DNA from 3 places in the Ensifer sp. Root142 genome. Region 2 is predicted to be linked to each of the others. Evidence: predicted binding sites of a transcription regulator. Region 2 holds the regulator's gene; each other region holds the start of a gene.

Region 1 (6,310 bases), 470 kb from region 2:
CTGACGGTCGCCGCCGCCTGCACGACACGGCGGCCCGGCAAACATCATTGAGGCTATTTCCAGGAAAAGTGCGATGCGATTTTCCACCAGGAAACGCGTAAAGACAACGAGCTGGAACGCTTTTGGGACTCTGTTTAAGCGCGGAAGCGCTCTGTAGGCGGGAATGCACCTACTGGCGCAGAAGCATCTTTCCCGCACCTTCGACAAGGAAGCGCGGGAAGAAGAAGATGCCGTGGATCGTACCGGAATAGCGTTCTTCGAGGCCCGAGGATTCGCCGATGCAGAACACCGGCTGCTTGTGGCCGGATTCGAGGCTGATCGTCGTCGAGAAGCAGAAGGACGAACACGTGGTTGCCGCCTGCTCAAAAAGCTCGAGCACGTGGTTGCGGTCGGCGAGGTCGTAGCAGCGCACGAAATTGAGCAGCCCGCATTCGCTCTCGTTGAGACCGTGGATCGCGGACGCCTTCTCGCCAAGCCGGAACAGGCCCGTCGACAGGTCGCCCGACCAACCTTCGGAAACGCAGAACTGTTCCAGGAATTCCTGATGCGGGAGACCGGAATGCATCTGTCCCGGAACACCGAGGGGAACTGAATTTGTTCTCGTGATCTTAAACACGGTCTACCCCAGCACGACCCCTGGCGAATGTCGTCTTCCCACCAGGCAGGCCCATCCCCAATATACAACCCTCGCCAGCCATCGACCCATAGCAGGAAGAACACGCACGATAGTCGTTTGCGTCTTTCTGTACGGAAAGGTCACGAAACTGTGACGTAGCTCGCCAAGCGAAATGATTTCGCAGGAAAGGCCGGCTTAATTTGCGATGAAATACTTATATGCTTTGCGTGATGTTCTCAAAGAGAGCTTGGACACACAGTTAATATGAAAAGTTTGAGCGATTTTTCGCTCGCTTTAGGCCCACCATCCAGTCTCTCGTGAATCTCTGTCCACTTGGGGCGGTGTTATAGTTCGTTTTTTCTCGACTTCAACGCTTTTTTAGTGCCGCCGCAGCTACCGGGTAATTTTTCCTGCGGACAGCTTTGACGTGCACGTTAGATGCAACCGCAGGATTATCGCAAAAACGAGAAAGGGCGACCCGAGGGTCGCCCTTTCCGATCCGAATGGATCATCGTGGATCTGCTTGAACAGGTCCGCGATAAGGCTGGCGCCCTATCACATCATGTCCATGCTGCCCGTTCAGCGCGCTTGACGCGCTGAACCGCTCTTAGTGCATGGGCAAAGCTTTATGGACAATGCTGCGATTGGGCTGGCGCCCTATCACATCATGTCCATGCCGCCCGTTCAGCGCGCTTGACGCGCTGAACTGCTCTTGGTGCATGGGCGAAGCTCTATGGACAATGCTGCGATTGGGCTGGCGCCCTATCACATCATGTCCATGCCGCCCATGCCGCCCATGCCGCCCGGCATCGCCGGCGAGTCCTTCTTCGGCAGTTCGGCGATCATGGCTTCCGTCGTAACGAGAAGGCCAGCAACCGAAGCCGCGTCCTGAAGGGCGGTGCGAACAACCTTGACCGGGTCGATGATGCCCATGGCAATCATGTCGCCATATTCGCCGGTCTGGGCGTTGTAGCCGAAGTTGTCCTGGTCCTTGTCGAGGATCTTGCCGACAACGATCGAAGCTTCGTCACCAGCGTTCTCAGCGATCTGGCGGGCCGGAGCCTGCAGAGCGCGACGAACGATGTTGATGCCGGCTTCCTGGTCGTCGTTCACACCCTTGACGGTGATCTTGACGGAAGAACGCAGCAGGGCAACGCCGCCGCCCGGTACGATGCCTTCCTGAACAGCAGCGCGCGTCGCGTTGAGAGCGTCGTCGATGCGGTCCTTCTTTTCCTTCACTTCAACTTCCGTCGAGCCGCCAACGCGGATTACGGCAACGCCGCCAGCGAGCTTGGCAAGACGTTCCTGCAGCTTTTCGCGGTCGTAGTCAGAAGTGGTTTCTTCGATCTGAGCCTTGATCTGCGAAACGCGGCCTTCGATGTCGCTCTTCTGGCCAGCACCGTCGACGATCGTGGTGTTTTCCTTGGAGATCGAAACCTTCTTCGCACGGCCGAGCATGTCGAGCGTGACGTTTTCGAGCTTGATGCCGAGGTCTTCGGAGATCACGGTACCACCGGTCAGGATGGCGATGTCTTCGAGCATGGCCTTGCGGCGATCGCCGAAGCCCGGAGCCTTGACGGCAGCGATCTTCAGGCCGCCACGCAGCTTGTTGACGACGAGCGTAGCAAGAGCTTCGCCTTCGACGTCTTCAGCGATGATGAGGAGCGGCTTGCCGGTCTGAACGACAGCTTCGAGAACCGGGAGCATGGCCTGGAGGTTCGAGAGCTTCTTCTCGTGGAGGAGAACGAAGACGTCGTCGAGGTCAGCGACCATCTTTTCCGGGTTGGTGACGAAGTAGGGGCTGAGGTAGCCACGGTCGAACTGCATGCCTTCGACGACTTCGAGTTCGGTTTCGGCGGTCTTGGCTTCTTCAACCGTGATGACGCCTTCGTTGCCGACCTTCTGCATCGCTTCTGCGATGTCGAGGCCGATCTGACGCTCGCCGTTTGCCGAGATCGTGCCGACCTGTGCGACTTCTTCCGAAGTGTTGATCTTCTTGGCCTTGGCCTGGAGATCCTTGACGACTTCGGTGACAGCGAGGTCGATGCCGCGCTTCAGGTCCATCGGGTTCATGCCGGCAGCAACAGCCTTGGCGCCTTCGCGAACGATCGCCTGGGCCAGAACGGTTGCAGTCGTGGTGCCGTCGCCGGCGATGTCGTTGGTCTTCGAAGCAACTTCGCGGACCATCTGGGCGCCCATGTTTTCGAACTTGTCTTCAAGTTCGATTTCCTTGGCAACTGATACGCCGTCCTTGGTGATGCGCGGAGCGCCGAAGGACTTGTCGATGATGACGTTACGGCCCTTCGGGCCGAGCGTGACCTTTACGGCGTCAGCGAGGATATCGACGCCACGCAGCATCTTTTCGCGCGCGGTGCGGCCGAATTTGATTTCTTTTGCAGCCATTTGAGAAAACTCCCGGGCTCATTGCCCATTGGTTGTCATGAAAAGGTGTGGACGACGGCAGATCAGCCGATGATGCCCATGATGTCGGCTTCCTTCATGATGAGAAGGTCTTCGCCGTTGATCTTGACTTCGGTGCCCGACCACTTGCCGAACAGAACGCGGTCGCCAGCCTTGACGTCGAGAGCAACAACCTTGCCGCTTTCGTCACGGGCGCCCGAGCCAACAGCGACGATTTCGCCTTCCTGCGGCTTTTCCTTAGCGGTGTCCGGAATGATGATGCCGCCCTTGGTCTTTTCCTCAGACTCGACGCGGCGGACGACAACGCGGTCGTGCAGCGGGCGGAAATTGGTGCTTGCCATTAGTCTAATCCCTCGATCAAATGACACTACGGATCGCTCAACGACCCGATGGATGGGTGTTAGCACTCTCTTTTGTCGAGTGCTAGCGAGGCCGAGATAAGGCTGGGTCCGGGACGAGTCAAGGATTGGCCGTTCAAAAAATTTCAGGCGACATGATTATCGGCGGCTGATGACAGGCAACGAACGGCGGCCGGGCCGGAACGTTTGCCTGCCTATTGCATGAAGCGGTCGGAATTTGGGCAGATCCGATATCGAGGATTTGCCTGGTCTCGCTGCCCGATCCGGTTGTTATCATGAGCCTCGGGGTCGGCAGGCCCTGACGCTGATGTCCCGTGGACCGTCTCCTCGGCATGAGGGAGGGGCGGGCGCCGAATCCTTGGGAATGGCGGCGATTTTCTAGGCGCGAGGCTTGTATTCTCGGCCCTTCCTTGCCATGCAAGCCGGAAACCGAGTTTGCAGGAAGCCCGCATGGCCGCAAGGATCAACAGTTTTCGGGAAATCGCAGGGCGCTATGACGTCGTGCTCTGTGACGTCTGGGGTGTTCTCCACAACGGCGTTCAGGCGTTTGCGTCGGCCTGCGAGGCCCTGGCGGAAGCGCGTGCAGCAGGGCTTACGGTTGTCCTCATCACCAATTCTCCCCGGCCAAGCCCCAGCGTCAAGGTACAGATCCGCGGGCTGGGCGTTCCCGATGAAGCCTATGATCGCATCGTCACGTCGGGCGATGTGACCCGCACCTTGATCGCCGCAGCCGACAAGAAGATTTTCTTCATCGGCGCCGAACGCGATCTGCCGTTGCTCGAAGGGCTCGGCACCGAGATCGTCTCGTCGGAAGATGCAGAGACCGTCGTCTGCGCCGGCTTCTACGACGATGAAACCGAAACGCCGGAGCACTATCGCGCGACGCTGACCGGACTTGCCAAGCGCAAGATCCCGTTCATCTGCGCCAATCCGGACCTGGTGGTCGAGCGCGGCCACCGGCTGATCCCCTGTGCCGGCGCCATCGCCAAGCTTTACGAGGAGCTCGGCGGCGAAGCCCGGATCGCCGGAAAGCCCTATATCTCCATCTACCGTGCCGCGCTGACGGAAGCCAAGGCCGTTCGCGGTCCACTCGATCTGTCGCGTGTCATCGCCGTCGGCGACGGTATGCCGACCGATGTCAAGGGCGCCCAGGATGCCGGCTTCGATCTGCTTTACATCAGTGCCGGTATTCACGCGCAAGAATACATGAACGAAAGCCGCACCGACGAGGCGAAGCTTACTGCCTTCCTGAGGAAGGAAGGTGCTTCGCCGAAGTGGTGGATGCCCAGGCTCGCCTGACGGGAAGATCGAGATGACGGTTTTTCATCGCAACGAAACCCGCGACCCGCTGCCCGAGCGTCTGCGTGGCGGCGTTGTCGCCATCGGCAATTTCGACGGTGTTCACCGCGGCCACCAATCCGTGCTGGAGCGAGCGCTGGAAGAAGCCGCGGCACGCGGCGTTCCCGCACTGGTGTTGACCTTCGAGCCGCATCCGCGCACGGTCTTTCGGCCAGACACGCCGGTCTTCCGGCTGACGCCCGCACCGCTGAAAGCCCGTATCCTCGAAGGCATGGGGTTTGGCGCCGTCATCGAATACCCGTTCGATCGCACCTTCTCCGAACTTTCCGCGTCCGATTTCATCCATCGGGTGCTCCTGGAGTGGCTGCATGCCTCGCATGTGGTCACCGGGTTCGATTTCCATTTCGGCAAGGGGCGCGAAGGCGGTCCCGCCTTTCTGATGGCGGCGGGCGGCGAAAACGGCTTCGGCGTCACCCTGGTCGACGCCTTCCGCGATGAGAATGCCTCGGTGATCTCCTCGAGCTTCATTCGCTCGCTGCTCGGCCAGGGCGACGTTTCTCACGCGGCCGGCTTGCTCGGCTATCGCTACACGGTCGAGGCCGAAGTAATCGACGGCAAAAAACTCGGGCGGACCCTCGGCTATCCCACGGCCAACATGCGTCTACCGCCCGAGGTCGAACTTAGAACCGGCATCTATGCCGTGCGCTTCCGCCGGGCTGACGGCTCGCTCTATGATGGCGTTGCCAGCTTTGGCCGGCGTCCGACCGTCGACAGCGACGGCGAGGCGTTGCTTGAAACCTTCGTCTTCGATTTTTCCGGCGATCTCTACGGCGAGGTCTGTTCGGTTTCGTTCTTCGGCCACCTGCGCGACGAGCTGAAGTTCGACGGGCTCGACCCGCTGGTGGCGCAGATCCGAAAGGACGAAGACGAGGCGAGGGCGTTGCTCTCCGGCGTCACGCCCTTGAGCGATATCGATCGCCGGATCAACTTCGCCTAAAGAAATCCGTCGCGCCGAAGCGGCGGACCTTTTCAAAAGGCCGAAAACGCCTTAAACAACCGGCCACCATGACCCGGCACCGTCGACTGACCATCGATCAGCGAATTATTGGCCCGGCTTTCCGCGCGCACTAGGCCGCCGGAAGGTCCGGGATTTCGGCGTTTCCAACGCCTCAGTCATCTCTGGAGCGCCGCGCGTCTCTTGGACACGCTAAGGTAGCTCGAACACTTTGAAGCTGCGCATGATCCTTTTCCGAAAATCGATCCCGATTTCAGGGTTATGCGCCGGATACCGAACCCTTTCGCATGCGCGATGATCCGCGCGGAAAAGACGATTGCAAAGACCATGACAGATACCGCTGAGAAGATCGACTATTCCTCCACCCTCTATCTGCCGCAGACGGAGTTTCCGATGCGTGCCGGCCTGCCGCAGAAGGAGCCCGAAACGGTTTCCCGCTGGCAGAAGATGGGTCTCTACAAGAAGCTGCGTGCCTCGGCCGCCGGTCGCGAGAAATTCGTGCTGCATGACGGCCCTCCCTACGCCAACGGCAACATCCATATCGGCCATGCGCTGAACAAGATCCTCAAGGACGTCATCAACCGCTCGTTCCAGATGCGC
Region 2 (6,310 bases):
TGAGCCTTCGGTTTCCTTGCGTTGGATGCAGGCAGGGCGGCCGCTAAAACATTTGCGTCTCAGACGGTGGCATCGAGACGCGATATTTCCTTGCTCTACGCATTTCCTGACGGAAAACCGCTTCGCACTTTTCCTGGAAAAGCGCTAGCAGGCGAGGTCGGCGACGACGGCGTCGAGAATCAACATGCCGGAAGGCGTGCAGCGCAGGCGGGAATTTCCCAGCCGCTCGATGAACCCGTGGTCGATCAGGAACTGCTCGCGGTCTGGATCGGGATCGCGGCCGGACAGCGTCTGCCAGCGGGCGAGATCGACGCCTTCCTTGAGGCGCAGGCCCATCAGTAACAATTCGTCGGACTGGGCCTCGAGGTCGAGCACTTCGCGCTCGACCATGCCGTGGCCGTAGGTTTCGACCAGCCGCAGCCATTCCTCCGGCTTGCGCTCGGTCGCCGTCGCCAGCTTGGCGCCGCCGACGCTGAGGCGGCCATGGGCACCAGGCCCGACGCCGGCATAGTCGCCATAGCGCCAGTAGGTGAGGTTGTGCCGGCTCTCGGCACCAGGGCGGGCATGGTTGGAGACCTCGTAGGCGGGCATGCCGATCGCCGCCGTGATGTCTTGGGTCGCCTCGTAGAGGACCGCCGATTGCTCACCATCAGGAACGATCAGCTTGCCGGCCTTGTGCAGGCCGAAGAAGGGCGTGCCCTCCTCGATCGTCAGCTGGTAGAGCGACAGGTGGTCGACGGCATAGGAGACGGCCTCCTTGAGCTCGCGTTCCCATTCCTCGACCGTCTGGTTGGGGCGGGCATAGATCAGGTCGAAGGACATGCGCGGGAAGATCTCGCGCGCCAGCCGGATCGCTTTCAGCGCGTCTTCGACATTGTGCAGCCGGCCGAGAAATTTGAGGTCCCGGTCGTTCAGCGCCTGCACGCCGAGCGAGACACGGTTGACGCCGGCCGCGCGATAGCCGTGGAAGCGCGTCGCCTCGACACTCGAAGGGTTCGCCTCCATGGTGATCTCGATGCCATCGGGCACATGCCATTCGCGGGCGATGCCCGAGAGGATAGCGTCGACCGTTGCCGGATCCATCAACGACGGCGTGCCGCCGCCGATGAAGATGCTGGTGACGGTGCGTGGACCGGAAAGCTCACGCGCCTCCGCCATTTCCTTGAGGAAAGCGGCGACGAAACGCGGCTGGTCGATCGGCTGGTGGCGCACGTGGCTGTTGAAGTCGCAATAGGGGCATTTGGCCGCGCAGAACGGCCAGTGCACATAGATCCCGAAACCGGGATCCATGCCGTCACCGAGTGCCGATAGCGTGGCCGTCTGCATCGTTGCGTCTCTCATGCGGTAGATCACGTTGACCTTGGGCCGATCGACCCGAAGTCATGACCGCGATCGCTTCTAACAAATTGGAGCGGGATGTTGCGGAAAACCGCATACACGTTTCCTCAGCCCGCTCCAAGGCAGGTTTCGGCGAAGATCTTGAAGGCGCGGGCACGGTGCGACAGCGCTTCAGCATCGCCCGGCTTCCAGCCGTGTTTCTCGTCCGCGCTCATCTCGCCGAATGTAGTGTCGTAACCCTTCGGCTGAAAGACCGGATCGTAGCCAAAACCCTGGTCGCCGCGCGGCGGCCACACGACATGGCCCTCGACCTCGCCGCGGAAAAGTTCGACATGGCCGTCTGGCCAGGCAAGGCAAAGCACCGAGACGAAACGGGCCGTGCGTTTTTCAGGCGCACTTGCGCCCTTGCCCTGCAGCGCCTTTTCGACCTTTTCCATCGCCATGGCGAAATCGCGGCTGCCGTCTTCGCGTTCGGCCCAGTTGGCGGTGTAGACGCCAGGTGCGCCATCAAGTGCGTCGATCGCCAGGCCGGAATCGTCCGAAAGCGCCGGCAGGCCCGAGGCCTTGGCCGAGGCGAGCGCCTTGATCGTCGCGTTTTCCTCGAAGGTCGTGCCGGTCTCATCCGGTTCGACGAAGTCGAGGTCGGCTGCCGACTTGGCCTCGAAGCCGAGCGGCCCGATCAGGTCGCGGATCTCGCGGATCTTGCCGGCATTGTGGCTGGCGACGATGAGCGTCTTGTCATCCAGTGTGCGCATGATGTGTCGTCTCTTAAAAGATGCGGCGCGAAGGCCGCGGTTCATTCGATGGACCAGAGGCCCGGTTCCGCGCATTCGAGGCTGTTGCCGGCCGGATCGCGGAAGTAGAAGGAGCGCGTGCCGTTCGGCCAGACAACATCGGCTTCGATCGTGACACCCGCCGTTTCCAGCTTGGCCCTCCAGGCGTCGAGTGCCGACGCGGAAACGCGGAAGCACATGTGGCCCTGGCCGGTGGTGCCGTGCGGCGGCACCGGCAGGGCCGCATCCGGCGAAGGCGGTTTGACCGTTTCCGCAGGATTGAAAATCAGCAGAACGCCCGAGCCACAGCGAAAGAACACATGTCGGTTCTCCCGCCGTGTAATCTTCTCCAGCCCCAGCACACCGCTGTAGAAGGCCTCGGCGGCGTCGAGATCCGACGCATAGAGCGCAGTCTCAAGAATGCCATCCAGCGCCGGGGCCATCGTCTCCGTCCTTCTCGTCAGCCGGCGATCGCCTGCTTCTGCAGTGCGACAAGCTCGGCAATGCCGGTCTTTGCCAGTCCGAGCAGGCTTGCGAATTCCGCTTCGCTGAAGGGTTTGCCTTCGGCCGTGCCCTGGATCTCGACAATGCCGCCGGTGCCGGTCATGACGAAATTCGCGTCGGTCTCGGCGGCGGAATCTTCGAGGTAGTCGAGGTCGATGATCGACTGGTTGGCGAAGATGCCACAGGATATGGCGGCGACATGGTCCTTCAGGACCTTCTCGACCTTCACCATGTTGCGGGCTTCCATCCACTTCAGGCAGTCATGCAGCGCCACCCAGGCGCCGGTGATCGAGGCCGTGCGCGTGCCGCCATCAGCCTGGATGACGTCGCAGTCGATCGAGATCTGGCGTTCGCCGAGTGCGGGCAGATCGACGACGGCGCGCAGCGACCGGCCGATCAAGCGCTGGATTTCCTGGGTGCGGCCGCTCTGCTTGCCGCTCGAGGCTTCGCGACGCATGCGCTCGCCGGTGGCGCGCGGCAGCATGCCGTATTCGGCCGTCACCCAACCCTTGCCGCCGTTGCGCAGCCAGGCCGGAACCTTTTCCTCAAGGCTGGCTGTGCACAGCACGTGCGTATCGCCGAATCGCACCAGACAGGAGCCTTCCGCGTGCTTGGAGAAATTGCGCTCGAACGAAACCTTGCGCATTTGGTCGATTTTTCTGCCGGATGGCCGCATCATCAAACTCCTATCGTATCTGGTGAGCCTTCTAGAGCATGGCGCAGCCAAAGGGAACCGGTGGACAGCCGGGGATCGGGGCGATTTTTCCCTTTTGCTATCGGGCGCGGGGATCACTATATTTCCGGCGGCAGGATTGGCCTGCGAACATGGAGCGACATGGTACTGCGCAATCCCGGAGTGACCGATATCGCGGCGGCGCTGGACGAGCGTTCCGGTGAAATCTTCCGTCGCATCGTCGAAACCTATTTGAACAGCGGAGAGCCTCTCGGCTCACGCAACCTTTCGCGGTTGCTGCCGATGTCGCTGTCGCCGGCGTCCGTGCGCAATGTGATGAGCGACCTCGAAGATCTCGGGCTGATCTATTCGCCGCACATCAGCGCCGGCCGCCTGCCGACGCAGACGGGCCTGCGTTTCTTCGTCGACGCCTTCATGCAGGTCGGCAATCTCTCCCCAGAAGATCGTGCTTCGATCGATCGGCACGTGCGGTTGAGCGACCATGCCCAGCCGGTCGATACGCTGCTGGCAGAGGCAAGCCAGATGCTGTCGGGCATGTCGCGCGGCGCCGGCCTCGTGATCACCGCCAAGAACGATCCGGTGCTCAAGCATGTCGAATTCATCCGGCTGGCGCCCACCAAGGCGCTGGCCGTGCTCGTCGGCGAGCATGACCAGGTCGAAAACCGCATCATCGAGCTTCCCGCCGGCGTGACGAGCTCGCAACTGACGGAAGCAGCGAACTTCTTGAATGCCCATCTCGCCGGCCAGACGATCGGCGAGGTGCGCTCGCAGCTCGAAACCGTCAAGCAGACCGTGCGCAGCGAACTCGATGCCCTGTCCCAGGATCTGGTCGAGCGTGGACTGGCGATCTGGTCGGGCAACGAGGGCGATGAAAAGCCGGCACGGCTGATCGTTCGCGGCCGGGCCAACCTGCTCGAGGGCCTGGAGGGAACCGAGGATATCGACCGCCTGCGCATGCTCTTCGACGACCTGGAAAAGAAGGACAGCCTGATCGAGCTGCTTGACCTCGCAGAGAGCGGCCCGGGTGTCAGGATCTTCATCGGTTCGGAGAACAAGTTGTTTTCATTGTCCGGTTCGTCGCTGATCGTTGCGCCCTATCGCGACAGTGAAGATCGCATCGTCGGCGCCGTCGGCGTCATCGGTCCGACGCGGCTCAACTATTCGCGCATCGTGCCGATGGTCGATTATACCGCGCAGTTGATGTCGCGGCTTTCGCGCTGATCAGGCGCTTTTGGCCACAGGCAGCATTGAACCCTTGATTTTTCGGCCCTAAACCTCGATATCGGCATCAAATCCAGTCACTGGGCATTTTACGCCATGCGGCCATCGTTGCGCGCGGGCGTCGGAATGCGGAAGACAAGACAGACGAACACCGGAGAACGTCATGACCGACGAAACAAACAAGCACGGACACGAAGCTGCCGCGACCGACGAGGCAGTCAACGATACGCCCGAGGTTGTGGAAGCGGCGCCGGTTGCCGAGCCCGATCCGCTGGAGCTTGCAAGGGCTGAGAACAACGACCTGCGCGACAAGTATCTAAGGCTCGCCGCCGAAATGGACAACCTGCGCCGCCGCACCGAACGCGACGTCAAGGATGCCAAGTCCTATTCCGTTGCTGGTTTTGCCCGCGACATGCTCGCCGTCTCCGACAATCTGCGCCGTGCGCTCGATGCCATCCCGGCTGAAGCGAAGGAAGCCGGAGAAGCGGGCCTTACTGCCCTCATCGAAGGTGTCGAGATGACCGAGCGCGCCATGCTGTCGGCGCTGGAACGTCACGGCGTGAAGAAGCTTGAGCCGGAAGGCCAGAAGTTCGACCCGAACTTCCACCAGGCAATGTTCGAAATCCCGAACGCCGACGTGCCGAACAACACGGTGCTGCAGGTCGTTCAGGCCGGCTACACCATCGGCGACCGCGTGCTGCGCCCGGCCATGGTCGGCGTATCCAAGGGCGGCCCGAAGGCGGCAGCTACGGAAGGCGACAGCCCGGCGGCCTGAGCTGCGGTCTGATCCATTTCAACGCCGCGCGTCCACTCGGATGCGCGGCGTTTCTTGTTTTCGGCAATCATATCAACCGAACAACTGCCGCAGGTGATCGTTGAGGAAACGGCCCTCCGGGTCGACTTTCGCCCGTAATGCCCGGAAATCGCCGGATCGTGGATAGAGCGCAGTCACGTCCTCCGCGCCGAGGAAATGCAGCTTCCCCCAATGCGGCCGCGAGCCGTATTGGCGCAGGATCGTATCGACGTCTTTGAGATACTCCCAATAGTCCGTGCCCGGCTCGCCCGAGACGGAAAGCGTGATCGAATCCTGCTCGTAGAACGGGCTGATCCAGCCGGTGTCGCCTGCGGTGAAGCGGTATTCGATCGGGTAGATGCAGGTCGGGTGCTTTTCCAGCATCAGCTTGCGCACAGCTTTTACAGCCTCCTTGCCGTGGGCGATGGGCACCGCATATTCAAGTTCGTGGAAGTTCGGCACATACTCGATCGGATAGATCTCCGAGGAATAGGCGATCTTCTCGAACCCCTGCTCCATCGGCGGCCGGTCGGTGATGTCGATCACCTTCATCTCGCAGACGTCGGACGTCTTGTCCGTCGTCGAAACCGACGCGGTATCCGGCAGGCAATAGCAATGCCGGCTTTCGGAAACCGGGCACCAGAAGAAGCCGAAGTGCCGATGCTTGGCGGCGAGTTCGTCGTGCTGCTCGATCATCTCGTCGAATGTGCAGCGCCAGAGCTTTTCATGCAGGTTGTAGCTGTCCATCGCCTGCAGCGTGATCTCGGAGATCACGCCGAGCATGCCGATCGAGACGCGGGCCGCCTCCAGCAGGTCCGGCGTCGTCTCGTCGACGACGAGAATGCTGCCGTCGGGCTCAACGAGCCGCATGCCGACGATCTGCGAGGCCATGTTGCCAAGTGCTGCTCCCGTGCCGTGGGTGCCGGTGGTGAGCGCCCCAGCCAGCGCCTGGCTGTCGATGTCGCCCTGGTTGATCAGCGAGAGGCC
Region 3 (6,310 bases), on a different contig from region 2:
GAGAGTGAAGAAATCCGGTTCGATTTCTTCTGGGCTAGCGCGTCCGCCCGTGCCCGCCGCATCATGACGCTGATTTTTGCCGTGGCTCTTGTCGTCGCCTTCGGCGTCTCGCTGCCGGCCGTCATAGACTACGTCATGTTTATGAAGGTCGAGAAGACAGCCTATCTCAAGATCCGCTTCGACTATCTCTACTCGATCTACGTCGTCTTTGCGGTAGCAATGATCGTGCGCTACATCTGGCTTGCATGGCAGGCAGCCTTCGGCAAAGCGCCGGACGCTTTCGATCCCACGAAAGCGAGCTCCGGCGTATGAATTTCACCAGTCCTTTTTCGCTTACCATTGTCCTCATCACGGCTCTTGCCTTTTTGGGCTTGCCGATAGGGCTGTCGATGATCGTTGGTTCGATCCTGTACCTGTTTCTTGTCGGAGCCGACATGGGAACGGTGGCCGAGCAATTTCTGAACGGCATGTATTCCAACTATATCATTCTTGCAGTGCCGCTGTTTGTGCTCGCTGCCGAATTCATGAACATCGGCTCGATGACGGAGCGGCTTCTCAACTTCTGTAATGTTCTCGTTGGTCGGTTCCGCGGCGGCCTTGCGCAGGTGAACGTGGTGCAGAGCATCGTATTTGCGGGCATGTCCGGCTCTGCGATCGCGGATGCGGCGGGCAGCGGGCGCATGATGCAGAATATGATGACCCGAGACGGGCGTTACACGCCAAGCTATGCCGCCGCGTTGACGGCTGTGACCTCCGTCATCGGCCCGATCATTCCTCCTTCCATTCCAATGGTAATCTACGCGCTCGTTTCGGACGCATCGATCGGCTATCTCTTTATCGGCGGCATGATCCCTGGACTGTTGATGGCACTTCTGCAGATGGTGCAGGTTGCAATCACCGCGCGGCGCAAGAACTTTCCGGTGGAGGACCCCGTACCGCTTCGCGATATCCCGAAGATCACCTGGCAGGCGCTTCCGGCGCTCATGATGCCGGTCGTTCTGCTTGGCTGCATCTATTCGGGCATCACGACACCGACTGAGGCTGCAGCTCTTGCGGCGGCCTACGCGCTGGCCATTTCCGTCGTGATCTATCGCAGTATTTCGTTGGTGGCCTTCTACGACGCATTAAAGACCAGCTCGAAGACGACAGCATCAATCGGCATGCTGATCGCCGGCTCGCTGGTCTTCAACTACGTTGTCACGATTGAGAACATCCCGGAGACACTGCGTGTGCTTTTGACGGGTTGGGATCTGTCACCAATTGGCTTTCTGATCCTCGTCAACGTCCTTCTGCTCCTGCTAGGCTGCGTGCTGGAGGGGACAGCAATCCTACTGATTATCGTTCCCGTATTCATCCCGACCGCGCAAGCGCTTGGTATCGATATGGTGCATTTCGGGGTCATGGTGGTCGTCAACGTCATGTTGGGGCTGGTTACACCACCCTACGGGCTGTTGCTTTTTATCATGACCAACATTTCCGGTGCGCCGGTGCGCGACATCATTCGCGACGCGTTGCCGTTTCTTGGCTGGATGGTGCTCTGCCTGGCGCTCATCACCTTCTTTCCCGACCTCGTACTCTGGTTGCCGCGCCTCACGGGCTACCAGGGGTAACAGGTAAAGCGATCATGACAGACCCCAAACCCCTCTTCATTCTCAACGGACCAAACCTCAACCGGCTTGGAAAACGCGAGCCGGAGATTTACGGCTACACGACACTCGGCGAAATCGAAACGTGGTGCAAGCAGGCGGCTGGAAAGCGGCCGGTGGAATTTCGCCAGACGAACAGCGAGGAACGGCTTATCGAATGGGTGCACGAAGCGATCGATGAGGACGCTGCAGGCATCATCATCAATCCAGCCGCGTTCACGTTCACATCGCTTGCTTTGCTGGATGCGTTAAAGATGTTTCCAGGCCCGATCATCGAATTTCACATCAGCAATGTTCACAGGCGTGAACCGATCTATCACCGCTCCTACGTCTCGATGCGTGCTACTGCGGTAATAGCGGGTCTGGGGGCTACAGGCTATCCCACAGCGGTTCATGCCATTGAAGCGCTCATTGAGCAAAACAAGGTCTGATGGTGCTCGCAATGTCTTGCGCCACTCCCGACACACAGAGCTGTGCTATCGATCCGCGTCGACTATGCTCCAGCTTGCGAGCAGGCTTCGGCAAGAGGCGATCTTAGCAAGGGGCTCGCATTTGGCGGTCACGCACAGGGCGACACCTTCCGGGAGTTCGAATGGCGGGGACTCAGGCCTTTTTTTTAGATGCTTGTTGTTTAACGCGGATCCGTAGCGGCTTGCCTTCCATTTGCTCGATATCGAAGGCGTTTGTCTTGCGCACGAGATCGCTGAGCTTGCGAAAGCCGTAGGTTCGCGGATCGAAGTCCGATGCCAGGTTCGCCAATTGCGTGCCGATGGACCCAAGCGGGACCCATCCGTCTTCGCTTTCCATCTGGGAGATGACCTTCTTGATGATGGGGGTCGCGGCCTTCGGCTGCTGAAGCGGAGTGGGCGTCTGAGCCGATTCCGCACCATTTGACGCGACGATCGGTAGGAGGTTTTCCGTGTAAATGAATCTGCGGCATGCCTGACGGAAGCTTTCCGGCGTCTTTTGCTCGCCGAAGCCGAAAACATCGGTGCCTTGCTCGCGGATCCGCGACGCCAGACGTGTAAAATCACTATCGGACGAGACCAGACAGAAGCCATCGAAGCGACCGCTGTGCAACAGATCCATTGCGTCGATCACGAGGGTGATATCAGACGCGTTCTTTCCGGTGGTATACGCAAACTGCTGCTGCGGTATGATTGCGTGACGCGACAGCACTTCGATCCATGCTTTCGATCGTCCACTGGCGAAATCTCCGTAGATGCGCCTGACGCTGGCCTCTCCGATCTTGGCGATTTCCTCAAACAGGCCATCGGCAATTTTAGCCGAAGCATTGTCGGCATCGATCAGGACGGCGAGACGAGGAGACCGTGCTTCACCAGACATTGAACTCTCCTTTCACTTCCGCGACGGCTCGAATGTGTTCCCAGCTGTTCCAGCTTTGAGAGGTCAGTTCCGGCTGGAGGCGGTATGAGCCCTAAGCCTGCTCTAATGAGAGGCCTGCTTCGCTCACCTGAAAAGCAACCGATCACTCAATCCCCCATAAAGCCCTTGCCACAAGGCGTCCATGTATGAAGCATACAAACGCTACTTTGGGAATCCTTGCACTTCCTAACACGTGCCAGCTCGGGGCGAGAAATGGCATCAGAAAGGCATGAGGCTGGCAGATGGTTAAAGCTAATTCCACACGAGCTACCAGCGACTTGGTGCAGCAGGTTCTGGAACGTCCGCGAGCGCTCAAGAAGAAAGTGTTGCCCTCCGACGGTTCCACGACGAAACTCACCCTCAACGTCGATACCGACGTGGTCGACTGGTTCAAGTTATCCGGTGCCCATTGGCGCTCAAGGATGCAAGAGGCTCTTCGAAACGCCACCGAACTCGACAAGGATGTTTGATCCCGACGGATCCGTCTCGAATTTCCTCGGCAACAACCGGGTATCCTTCTCTTTGGCGTGCGAAACCGCGAGTTTGACGGCGGAGCCAAATCCCACGCTGCTGCCCACAGTCAACGTGGCTGCCGCCTCGCATTGGGGCAAAGGAGAAAAACCGACGGCCGCGTCTGGCCTCTCCGTTGGCGCGTTGAGGTCGCTCTCGATCGGTGAGGAGCCCTATTGGTAGGAGACGATGTCGGCGGAATATGTATTTTGGCACTCCTATCTATCGAGTGCCAAAGGTGCTATGTAAGGATTGCAGCCGCCCTATGTGCAGGCCGCAGAAAGAATCCCTATGAAAATCCGTCCACTGCATGACCGCGCCGTCATCCGGCGCGCGCAAGGCTATCTCAAATCCAAGGGCGGGATCATCACTCGCGACATTGCCAAGGAAAAGCCGCAGGAAGGCGAAGTGATCGCCGGCTGTCGAGGCACCCGTAATGAATGCGGCAAGCTGATTCCGCTCGACGCCACGTTCGGTGATAGGATCTTGCTCGGCAAGCGGTCCGGTACCGATTTCAGGATCGACGGTGAGGCACCCCTGATCAAGAACGAGCCCGACATCATGGACGTTGTCGAAAAGACCGTCGCGGCCAAGAAAGCTGCCTGGCCGTCGATTTCCGACCGCAATCTCAAGACCGAACTGGACGAACACAATGTCTGCCAAGGAAATCAAATTCTCCACTGATGCGCGCGATCGCATGCTGCGCGGTGTCGAGTTGCTCAACAACGCCGTCAAGGTGACGCTGGGCCCCAAGGGCCGCAATGTTGTCATCGACAGGGCCTATGGCGCGCCGCGCATCACCAAGGACGGGGTCGCAGTTGCCAGGGAAATCGAGCTGGCCGACAAGTTCGAGAACATGGGCGCGCAGATGGTGCGCGAGGTGGCCTCTAAGACCAACGACCTCGCCGGTGACGGCACCACGACGGCGACTGTGCTCGCTGCCTCCATCCTGCGCGAAGGCGTCAAACTCGTCGCCGCCGGCATGAATCCCATGGACCTCAAGCGTGGCATTGACCTTGGTGTCGCTGCTGTCGTCAAGGAAATCCAGGCGCGCGCCAAGAAGGTAGAGTCTTCGGGCGAGATTGCGCAAGTCGGAACCATTGCCGCCAATGGCGACGCGACGGTCGGCGAGATGATCGCCAAGGCGATGGACAAGGTCGGTAATGAAGGCGTAATCACCGTCGAGGAAGCCAAGACGGCCGAGACCGAGCTCGACGTTGTCGAGGGCATGCAATTCGACCGCGGCTATCTCTCGCCCTATTTCGTCACCAATGCCGAGAAGATGCGCGTGGAGCTGGAGGACCCCTACATCCTCATCCACGAAAAGAAGCTTGGCAATTTACAAGCTATGCTGCCAATACTCGAGGCGGCCGTGCAGAGCGGCAAACCGCTGCTGATCCTCTCCGAGGATGTCGAGGGCGAGGTTCTGGCGACGCTGGTTGTAAACAAGTTGCGCGGTGGCCTGAAGGTCGCGGCCGTCAAGGCCCCGGGCTTCGGCGATCGCCGCAGGGCCATACTGGAAGACATTGCCGTCCTCACGGCCGGTCAGATGATCTCCGAGGATCTCGGCATCAAGCTCGAGAACGTCACGCTCGACATGCTCGGCCACGCCAAGCGCGTGCTGATCGAGAAGGACACCACCACGATTATCGACGGCTCCGGCGATAAAGCGACAATCCAGGCGCGCATCCAGCAGATCAAGGCACAGATCGAGGAGACGACCTCCGACTATGACAAGGAAAAACTCCAGGAACGCCTGGCGAAACTCACCGGCGGCGTCGCGGTAATCCGCGTCGGCGGCGCGACCGAAATCGAGGTCAAGGAAAAGAAGGACCGTATCGACGATGCGCTGAACGCCACGCGCGCAGCGGCTGAGGAAGGCATCGTTCCTGGCGGTGGTGTTGCCCTGTTGCGCGCGAGGTCGGTCCTGGTGGGACTGACCGGAGCGAATGCGGACGCCACGGCGGGCATCTCGATCGTGCTCAGGGCGCTGGAAGCTCCGATCCGGCAGATCGCCGAGAACGCCGGTGTCGAAGGCTCGATCGTCGTGGGAAAACTCACCGACAGCAGGGATCACAACCAGGGCTTTGACGCGCAGACGGAGACCTATGTCGATATGATCAAAGCCGGCATCATCGACCCTGCGAAGGTTGTGCGGACCGCTTTGCAGGACGCCGGCTCAATCGCGGCACTTTTGATCACTGCCGAAGCGATGATCGCCGACATTCCCTCAATACAATCTGCCCGGCCGGCCGGCAACGGCGGCATGGGCGGGATGGGATACTGAGAACAGTCTGAACGGCGTTGGTGCGCGGTTCGTTTGTTGGTGTGGGTTGGCTTCCGATGTAGCAATTGTAGTGCAGCCATGCCTTTTAAACACAACTCCTGCCGCCGCCATCATCTTGAGAAGATGAAGTTGAGGGTGACGAACCCGGCCAACGGCACCAGCATATCGCCGTAATCAGCAGATACTGCCGGATGAATTGGCAGGCCTCCAACGGTTACGGCAAACGCTCGCTGTCGAGACCGCCATCGGACGATACAATCGATCGTCGGGCGGCGTTTGCGGCCCGGTCGCTTCCCGTTCAGCAGACCGAAGTCGCCATCGGCTGCGCAGTCTTCAACCGAAAGCTTGCCGGGCGCACGCCCGAAATCCGTCCGCAAGGCAGCCACAGCATAGTATGCCATTTCAAAGATGCCCATCCGCTCAAGTCCGGATCTCTGCACCAAACCTGGGCAGCGGGCTTCGCGTCGCGCTCAGTATGTAT

The links. The regulator HrcA, encoded in region 2, represses chaperone genes, less so after heat shock. The targets are predictions, from matches to a motif close to GTTAGCACTCNCNNNNNGNGAGTGCTAAC.
Region 1: groES (co-chaperone GroES) is a predicted target of HrcA. The motif match lies at 3,437-3,465, and genes of this name have one in related genera.
Region 3: ASD52_RS19015 (co-chaperone GroES) is a predicted target of HrcA. The motif match lies at 3,751-3,779, and genes of this name have one in related genera.

Annotation. Positions count from the first base shown of each region.
Region 1 covers NZ_LMFK01000012.1:573,115-579,424, forward strand. Annotated here, with positions in the region: gene ASD52_RS15275 (EAL domain-containing protein) at 1-4, shown strand, start outside; gene ASD52_RS15280 (hypothetical protein) at 170-616, opposite strand; gene groL (chaperonin GroEL) at 1,382-3,019, opposite strand; gene groES (co-chaperone GroES) at 3,082-3,378, opposite strand; gene ASD52_RS15295 (TIGR01459 family HAD-type hydrolase) at 3,847-4,695, shown strand; gene ASD52_RS15300 (bifunctional riboflavin kinase/FAD synthetase) at 4,709-5,692, shown strand; gene ileS (isoleucine--tRNA ligase) at 6,038-6,310, shown strand, end outside.
Region 2 covers NZ_LMFK01000012.1:107,169-113,478, forward strand. Annotated here, with positions in the region: gene ASD52_RS13055 (glutathione S-transferase) at 1-3, shown strand, start outside; gene hemW (radical SAM family heme chaperone HemW) at 145-1,326, opposite strand; gene rdgB (RdgB/HAM1 family non-canonical purine NTP pyrophosphatase) at 1,446-2,093, opposite strand; gene ASD52_RS13070 (VOC family protein) at 2,135-2,554, opposite strand; gene rph (ribonuclease PH) at 2,572-3,291, opposite strand; gene hrcA (heat-inducible transcriptional repressor HrcA) at 3,451-4,530, shown strand; partial or broken gene grpE (nucleotide exchange factor GrpE) at 4,685-5,305, shown strand; gene ASD52_RS13090 (D-arabinono-1,4-lactone oxidase) at 5,378-6,310, opposite strand, start outside.
Region 3 covers NZ_LMFK01000017.1:53,886-60,195, forward strand. Annotated here, with positions in the region: gene ASD52_RS18985 (TRAP transporter small permease subunit) at 1-312, shown strand, start outside; gene ASD52_RS18990 (TRAP transporter large permease) at 309-1,610, shown strand; gene ASD52_RS18995 (type II 3-dehydroquinate dehydratase) at 1,625-2,077, shown strand; gene ASD52_RS19000 (NYN domain-containing protein) at 2,250-2,993, opposite strand; gene ASD52_RS19005 (BrnA antitoxin family protein) at 3,275-3,502, shown strand; gene ASD52_RS19015 (co-chaperone GroES) at 3,834-4,226, shown strand; gene groL (chaperonin GroEL) at 4,195-5,829, shown strand; partial or broken gene ASD52_RS40130 (IS5/IS1182 family transposase) at 5,964-6,179, shown strand.